One region of the Streptomyces sp. NPDC029466 genome, then DNA from elsewhere that is predicted to be linked to it. Evidence: riboswitches for the same ligand, from Rfam matches in the RefSeq annotation. Region 1 holds a riboswitch; the other holds the start of a gene.
The links. Region 1 has a riboswitch for S-adenosylmethionine ahead of ACZ4XD_RS18950 (aminotransferase class V-fold PLP-dependent enzyme). Riboswitches for the same ligand answer to the same signal wherever they lie in the genome.
Positions count from the first base shown of each region.

Region 1 (3,605 bases):
GTGTTGCTCGCCGTTGCGCCTGCGGCGGGCCGGGTGGTTTGTGGGTGCGGTGACGGGCCGGAGGGGCCGGTGAGTGGGGGCGGGCGTCCGTAGGCTGTTTCACTGCGACCAGTGCGGCGCACCGGACCACTCAGAGCAGCCCCCACCAACCGTTTTCCCACCACCCAACGGGAGGGGACGGGCCGGAGCGGGGGGGGGGGGGGGGGGGGGGGGGGGGGGGGGGGGGGGAGGGGGGAGGGGGGGCCCCCCCCCCCCCCCCCCCCCCCCCCCCCCGCGCAGGCCCGTCACCGCACCCAACAGCCCCGCGCAGCGGACCCCGCCCGCCGCAGGCGCAACGGCGAGCAACACCCACGGCGGGGAGGCCGAAAACGTGGGAATTAAGCCGGCACGCAACGCCCGGCTTCGGTGCGGTAGTTCCAGCGGGCCCCGTTCGTCACCAGTTCCTTGACCGCGCGGAGAAAGCGGTCGATGTGCTCATCCGGTGTGCCCACGCCCAGGCTGACGCGGATGGCGTTGAGGGACTTCTCGCCGGGGGCCGCGTCGGGGGCGCCGCACTCGCCGGGGTCCTGGGGGGCGCTGCCCAGGAGGGTGCGGACGAGGGGGTGGGCGCAGAAGAGGCCGTCGCGGACGCCGATGCCGTACTCGGCCGACAGCGCGGCGGCGAAGTGGGAGCTGTTCCAGCCCTCGACGACGAAGGAGAGGACGCCGACGCGTGCCGCGTCGTCGCCGAAGAGGGAGAGCACGTTCACCTCGGGTACCTCGGCCAGGCCGGTGCGGAGGCGGGCGATCAGCTCCTGTTCGCGGGCGACCAGGCCGTCGAAGCCGGCCTCGGCGAGTGCCCGGCAGGCCGAGGCGATGGCGTAGGCGCCGATGACGTTGGGCGAACCGGCCTCGTGCCGGGCCGCGGTGGTGTGCCACTCGACGTCCACCCCGCCGTCGGTGCGGCGGGAGACCTTGCGGCTGGCGCCGCCGCCGGCCAGGTACGGGGCGGCGTCCCGCAGCCAGTCCGCGCGGCCGGCCAGCACCCCGGCGCCGAACGGCGCGTAGAGCTTGTGTCCGGAGAAGGCGACCCAGTCCACGTCCAGCTCGCCGAGGTTCACCGGGTGGTGCGGCACGAGCTGCGCGGCGTCCAGCACGATCCGGGCGCCGTGGGCGTGCGCGGCGGCCGCCAGCTCCCGCACCGGCCACAACTCACCGGTCACATTCGACGCACCGGTCACGCATACCAGCGCCGGGCCGTAGGGCTCGCGCGTGGCCAGCGCCTTCTCCAGGGTGTCCACGGCCTGCTGCGGGGTCCGGGGCGCGTTGAGGTAGGTCACCGTGGTGTCCGGGCGCTGCTCCCACGGCAGCAGCGAGGCGTGGTGCTCGGTCTCGAAGACGAACACCCGGGTGTTCTCGGGGAGTACGGACGCGAGCAGGTTCAGCGAGTCGGTGGTGGAGCGGGTGAAGACGACCTGGTCGCCCTCCCGTCGCCCGCCACCGCCCTTGCCGGACCGGGCTTCGCCCGGGCCCCCTTCGGCCCGGCAGCCGAGGAACTCCTCAATCGTGCGGCGGCTGTTCTCGAAGAGGTCGGTGGACAGCTGCGAGAGGTATCCGGCGCCGCGGTGCACGCTGCCGTAGTACGGGGCGTAGGCCGCCACGTCGTCCCAGACCCGCTGGAGCGCGGGGGCGCTGGCGGCGTAGTCCAGCGCGGCGTAGTCGACCTCGCCACCGGTCACGAGCGGGACGAGGACATCCCGGCCGAGAACCGGCAGCGGGGCACAAACGGAACGGTCGGCGGCAACGGCGGAACCAGACATGGCGAACTCCCGTAAGAGGTAAGCGAATTCGCTGCGGGCGGGGGCGCGAAGGCGCGCCGGGGCAACCGCGGCGGGAAAAGAAAAAGGGATGCGGAAAAGGGGCCGTCGGGCCCTATCGCATTCGCTGATTCACGGAAGTTCTCCCTCGGGGACCAGGATCCCTGGCGAGGGATCCGCGCTTGCCGCAGACCTCGCTGCCTACGGCCTGGTCATCACCCGGGGCACCCCGCCACGGAAGGAGGGTTGCCGGACAGCGGGCCGGGGCCTGCATCGCTGTCACTCGTGACCTGGGCAGAATCATGCCACACGGGCAAAGAGGCGCAAGGCCCGGTCCGTATGACGGACTGAGCCTTGCGTCACACCCTGCGTCACCGCTCGCTCATGTGTTGCTGGCCGCCACCCAGCGCTCCAGCGCCCGCTTGGCCGCCCCGGAGTCGATCGACGCGGCGGCCCGCTCGATCCCGGCCCGGATCTGCTCGGCCAGCGGAGCGTCCGCCGGCTCCAGCGCGACCAGCGCCGCCGCGGAGTTCAGCAGCACCGCGTCGCGCACCGGTCCGGTCTCCCCGTCCAGCAGCCGGCGGGCCACATCCGCGTTGTACGAGGCGTCCGCCCCGCGCAGCGCCTCGACGGGGACGAGGGGGATGCCGACGTCGCGGGGGTCGAAGGCCTCCTCGCGGACCGTGCCGTCGCGGACGATCCAGACCCGCGAGGTCGCGGTCGTGGTCAGCTCGTCCAGGCCGTCGTCGCCCCGGAACACCAGCGCCGACGAGCCGCGCTCGGCGAGCACCCCGGCCAGGATCGGCGCCATCCGGGCGTCCGCGACACCGGTCGCCTGGGCGCGGACCTTCGCGGGGTTGGTCAGCGGGCCGAGCACATTGAAGGTCGTACGGATGCCGAGCTGGGCCCGCGCGTTGGCGACGTGCCGCAGCGCGGGGTGGAACTTCACCGCGAAGCAGAAGGTGATGCCCGCTTCCCGGGCGACCTCGGTGACCCGCTGCGGGGTGAGGTCGAGATTGACCCCGAGCTTCTCCAGGACGTCGGAGGCGCCGCTGGCGGAGGAGGCGGCGCGGTTGCCGTGCTTGACGACCTTGGCGCCGGTGCCGGCGACGACGATCGAGGACATCGTGGAGATGTTGACGGTCTTGGCGCCGTCGCCGCCGGTGCCGACGATGTCGACGCTGGGGCCGGGGACCTCGATCAGCCGGGCGTGCTCGTACATGGTGCGGACGAGCCCGGAGATCTCCGCGACGGTCTCGCCCTTGGCGCGCAGGGCCACCGCGAACCCGGCGATCTGGGCGTCGCCGGCCTCGCCCCGCATGATCTTGTCCATCGCCCAGGCGGTGTCGTCCGCGCTGAGGTCACGGCCGGCGAGCAGGGCGTTGAGGAGCTCGGGCCAGGTCTGGGCCGCCACGCTGTCGCCGCCAACCGGGGTCACAACGTTCATGGTCCACTCTCCTGGATTGTCTCCTGCTTATGCCGTCACCCTATCGAGCCAACGGGCACGCCGGAGGGCCCCGTCCGATCACCGGACGGGGCCCTCTGGGTGGCGTACTACCTACGGTGCGCTAGGAAGCGCTGCGGTGATCAGTGGTGGCCGTGGCCGCTGGTGATCTCCTTGTACTCCTCGACCGTGGCCTTCGGGATGACGTTGTCCTCGCCGTAGTAGGCCTTGGAGAGCTTGGCGCGCAGCTTCTGCGAACGCGACAGCTTGCGCTCCACACCGTTCTCGTCGACCTCCGGGCCGAGCTCCAGCGGCGCGGGCTGCTCGTGCTGCGTGAGCAGGTGCAGCTGCTCCTGGTCGAGCGG
Region 1 is NZ_JBVHZH010000023.1:41,134-44,738, forward strand. It holds gene ACZ4XD_RS18950 (aminotransferase class V-fold PLP-dependent enzyme) at 378-1,799, opposite strand; SAM riboswitch class IV at 1,970-2,087, opposite strand; gene trpD (anthranilate phosphoribosyltransferase) at 2,179-3,243, opposite strand; gene qcrB (cytochrome bc1 complex cytochrome b subunit) at 3,384-3,605, opposite strand, start outside.

Region 2 (3,605 bases), on a different contig from region 1:
CCCTTGCGCAGGACCGCACTCCGCGGACCCGGGTCAGACCTCACCCCGCGAAAGGCCCGTGGGGTGTGCGCCGGAACGCGTCGACCGCCGCTGAATGTATCTGCACAGATGCCCAGAGCAACAGGTCAATCGGACGAGAATTCCGGCGCCGGAGAATCGGCAATATGCGGCGAAATCCCAGTTCTCCAGGGCAAGTCGGGCCGGGCATAGGGCACCTAGGCGACAAATACCGCCCACACTTTGGCCACAACTGATCGCGAACACATATGCGTTCGGCACGCGCACGGTGATATCCGGAGGGGGATCACCCCAATGGTATCTCCTTTCACAACATGGAATTGCCCCGTCCGCTTTCCGGCGGACGGGCCAATTCCAGTCATGAAGGAGAAGAGTTGGCGCAAATCAGCAGCCGCCGGCCACCGCCGGGATGATCGAGATGCCCGCGCCGTCCGGGGTGGGCGTCTCCAGGCCCTGCTCGAAGCGCACATCGTCGTCGTTGACGTACACGTTCACGAAGCGGCGCAGCTTGCCGGCGTCGTCCAGCACACGGGCCGCGATGCCCTGGTGGTTCTGCTCCAGGTCGGCGATCACCTCGGAGAGGGTCGCGCCCTCGGCGGGGACCTCGGCCTGGCCACCGGTGTACGTGCGGAGGATGGTGGGGATGCGGACCTTGACGCTCATGGTTCTGCCTTCCAGGGGTACGGAGTACGAGTTCGGGGGCCGGTCGCGGCCTCGTCCGCCAGCTGCCGGACGGGCCGGCGACCTCAGCGGGCCAGGCCGGCCGCGCGGAACGCGTCCAGGTTCGGACGGATGGTGGCCGTGGGCCCGGAGGTGGGGGCGACCGCGTCGAGTGTCTTGAGGCCGTCACCCGTGTTCAGGACGACGGTGGTCAGGGACGGGTCGAGCACGCCGTTCTCGATCAGCTTCTTGGTCACGCCGACGGTCACACCGCCCGCGGTCTCCGCGAAGATGCCTTCCGTCCTGGCCAGCAGCTTGATCGCGTCGACGACCTGCTCGTCGTTGACATCCTCCACGGCCCCGCCCGTACGGCGCGCGATGTCCAGCACATACGGGCCGTCGGCCGGGTTGCCGATCGCCAGCGACTTGGCGATGGTGTTCGGCTTCTGGGGCCGGACCACGTCGTGTCCGGCCTTGAAGGCCGCCGACACCGGCGAGCAGCCCTCCGCCTGGGCACCGAAGATCTTGTACGGCTTGTCCTCGACCAGACCGAGGGCGATCAGCTCCTTGAGGCCCTTGTCGATCTTGGTGAGCTGCGAGCCGGACGCGATCGGGATGACGATCTGGTCCGGGAGCCGCCAGCCGAGCTGCTCGCAGATCTCGTACGCGAGCGTCTTGGAGCCCTCGCCGTAGTACGGCCGCAGATTGACGTTGACGAAGCCCCAGCCCTCGCCCAGCGGGTCGCCGATGAGCTCGGAGCAGAAGCGGTTGACGTCGTCGTAGTTGCCCTCGATCCCGACCAGGTCACCGCCGTAGACCGCGGCCATGACGACCTTGCCGGCCTCCAGGTCGTGCGGGATGAACACGCAGGACTGGAATCCGGCGCGGCGCGCCGCGGCGCCGACCGCACCGGCGAGGTTGCCGGTGGAGGAGCAGGAGAGGGTGGTGAAGCCGAAGGCGCGCGCGGCCTCGACGGCGATCGCCACGACGCGGTCCTTGAAGGAGTGCGTCGGGTTGCCCGAGTCGTCCTTGACGTACAGCCCGCCGGTGACGCCCAGCTCGGCGGCGAGCCGGTCGGCCTGGACGAGCTTGGTGAAACCGGGGTTCAGGTTGGGCTTGTCGGCCACGTCGGTGGGGACGGGCAGCAGCGGGGCGTAGCGCCAGATGTTGTCCGGGCCGGCCTCGATCTGCTTCCGCAGGCCCTCGGGGTCGCCGCTCGGCAGGTCGTATGCGACTTCGAGCGGCCCGAAACATTCCTGGCACGCGAAGATCGGGCCGAGCGGGAAGCGCTGTCCGCACTCGCGGCAGGACAGCGCTGCGGCGGGGCCCAGAGCGACGGTGGGGGTGTTTTCGGTGACTTGCACAGCCATGGAGGCGAGGCCCTTTCTCCTCATCTTCCTCGCGGCGAATCTCGCCACGAGACGGATTTGGCACCTTCCCTAGCCGGGAGCCTCACGCGCGCGGGACGTCAGCGTCCTGGCGGCAAGACCGGCTGGAGGGTTGCCGGGGCTTCAACGGGCCGTATCCCTCTGCCCCTCTGGATGAGCGGTATGGCGCTGGGCCGAACCCAGGCGTTTGTGGCGCGGGGACCCCGACATGCGACGGTCATCCGCGTTGTTCAAGACTGTAACCGAAGGCACTGACAGTTGAGATAGTCGTCCGAACCGCGAGATGGATCACACAGGCCGCTGATCGGGCGGCGACCGAGGAGTCGTAACCGTGCTGGAAGAGGTCGAGACCTGGCTGACCAGCCACTCCTGGTCCGCCGCTGACCGTCCGCTGGGGCAGCTGCTGGAGGCGAAGCGCCAGACGGGCCGTACGGTCAGTGTCGTTCTGCCCGCGCTCGACGAGGAGGCCACGGTCGGGGCGATCGTGGCGGTGATCCGTGCCGAGCTGATGACCGAGACCGTGCCGCTGGTCGACGAGCTGGTGGTGCTGGACTCCGGCTCCACCGACCGCACCGCCGAGGTCGCGGCGGCGGCCGGTGCGCGGGTCGTGTCCCGCGACAGCGTCCTCCCCCGCCTGCCCGCGCTGCCCGGCAAGGGCGAGGTGCTCTGGCGCTCCCTCCTGGCCACCACCGGCGACATCATCTGCTTCATCGACGCCGACCTGCGCGAATTCTCCGCCGCCTTCGTCTCCGGGATCGTCGGCCCGCTGCTGACCGACCCGGACATCCAGTTCGTCAAGGCGATGTACGACCGCCCCCTGGAGACCGGCCCCGGCGGCACCGACGCCGGCCAGGGCGGCCGGGTCACCGAGCTGGTCGCCCGCCCGCTCCTCAACCTCCACTGGCCGCAGCTGGCCGGCTTCGTCCAGCCCCTGGGCGGCGAGTACGCGGCCCGCCGCTCCCTCCTGGAACGGCTGCCCTTCCCGGTCGGCTACGGCGTGGAGCTCGGCCTGCTCGTCGACTCCCTGCACACCGTCGGCCTCGACGCCCTCGCCCAGGTCGACGTCGGCGTACGCAAACACCGCCACCAGGACGGCCAGGCCCTCGGCCGGATGGCCGCCGCGATCTACCGCACCGCCCAACTACGCCTGACCCGCGGCCACTTGGTCCGCCCCCGCCTCACCCAGTTCGACCGCGGCGACGAGGGCTTCGTCCCCCGCACCACGGACGTGGACACCGAGGAACGCCCCCCGATGGCCGAAATCCCGGAGTACGCGGAACGACGGGCGGCGTGAGCGCACCGAGCGCCGGCCGCACCACCCGCCCCGCCCCTTGACCGCTTCCGTACGTTTGCGCGGATCTGTGGCGGGTTACTTTCGCGACATGGTCTCCGAGCGCAGTGCGGTGCAAGCAGGTGCTGAGGTTCTTGTCGCGTCCAATCGCGGGCCGGTGTCCTATGGCCTGGCGGAGGACGGGGCGCTGATCGCCAAGCGGGGTGGTGGCGGGCTGGTGTCGGGGCTTTCCGCTATCGGGCCCGAGA
Region 2 is NZ_JBVHZH010000002.1:20,320-23,924, reverse strand. It holds gene ACZ4XD_RS01895 (MoaD/ThiS family protein) at 403-681, opposite strand; gene thrC (threonine synthase) at 765-2,048, opposite strand; SAM riboswitch class I at 2,066-2,226, opposite strand; gene ACZ4XD_RS01885 (glucosyl-3-phosphoglycerate synthase) at 2,398-3,360, shown strand; gene ACZ4XD_RS01880 (alpha,alpha-trehalose-phosphate synthase (UDP-forming)) at 3,449-3,605, shown strand, end outside.
Region 2: linked by a shared signal. The riboswitch ahead of thrC (threonine synthase) and the one ahead of ACZ4XD_RS18950 (aminotransferase class V-fold PLP-dependent enzyme) in region 1 are both predicted to bind S-adenosylmethionine.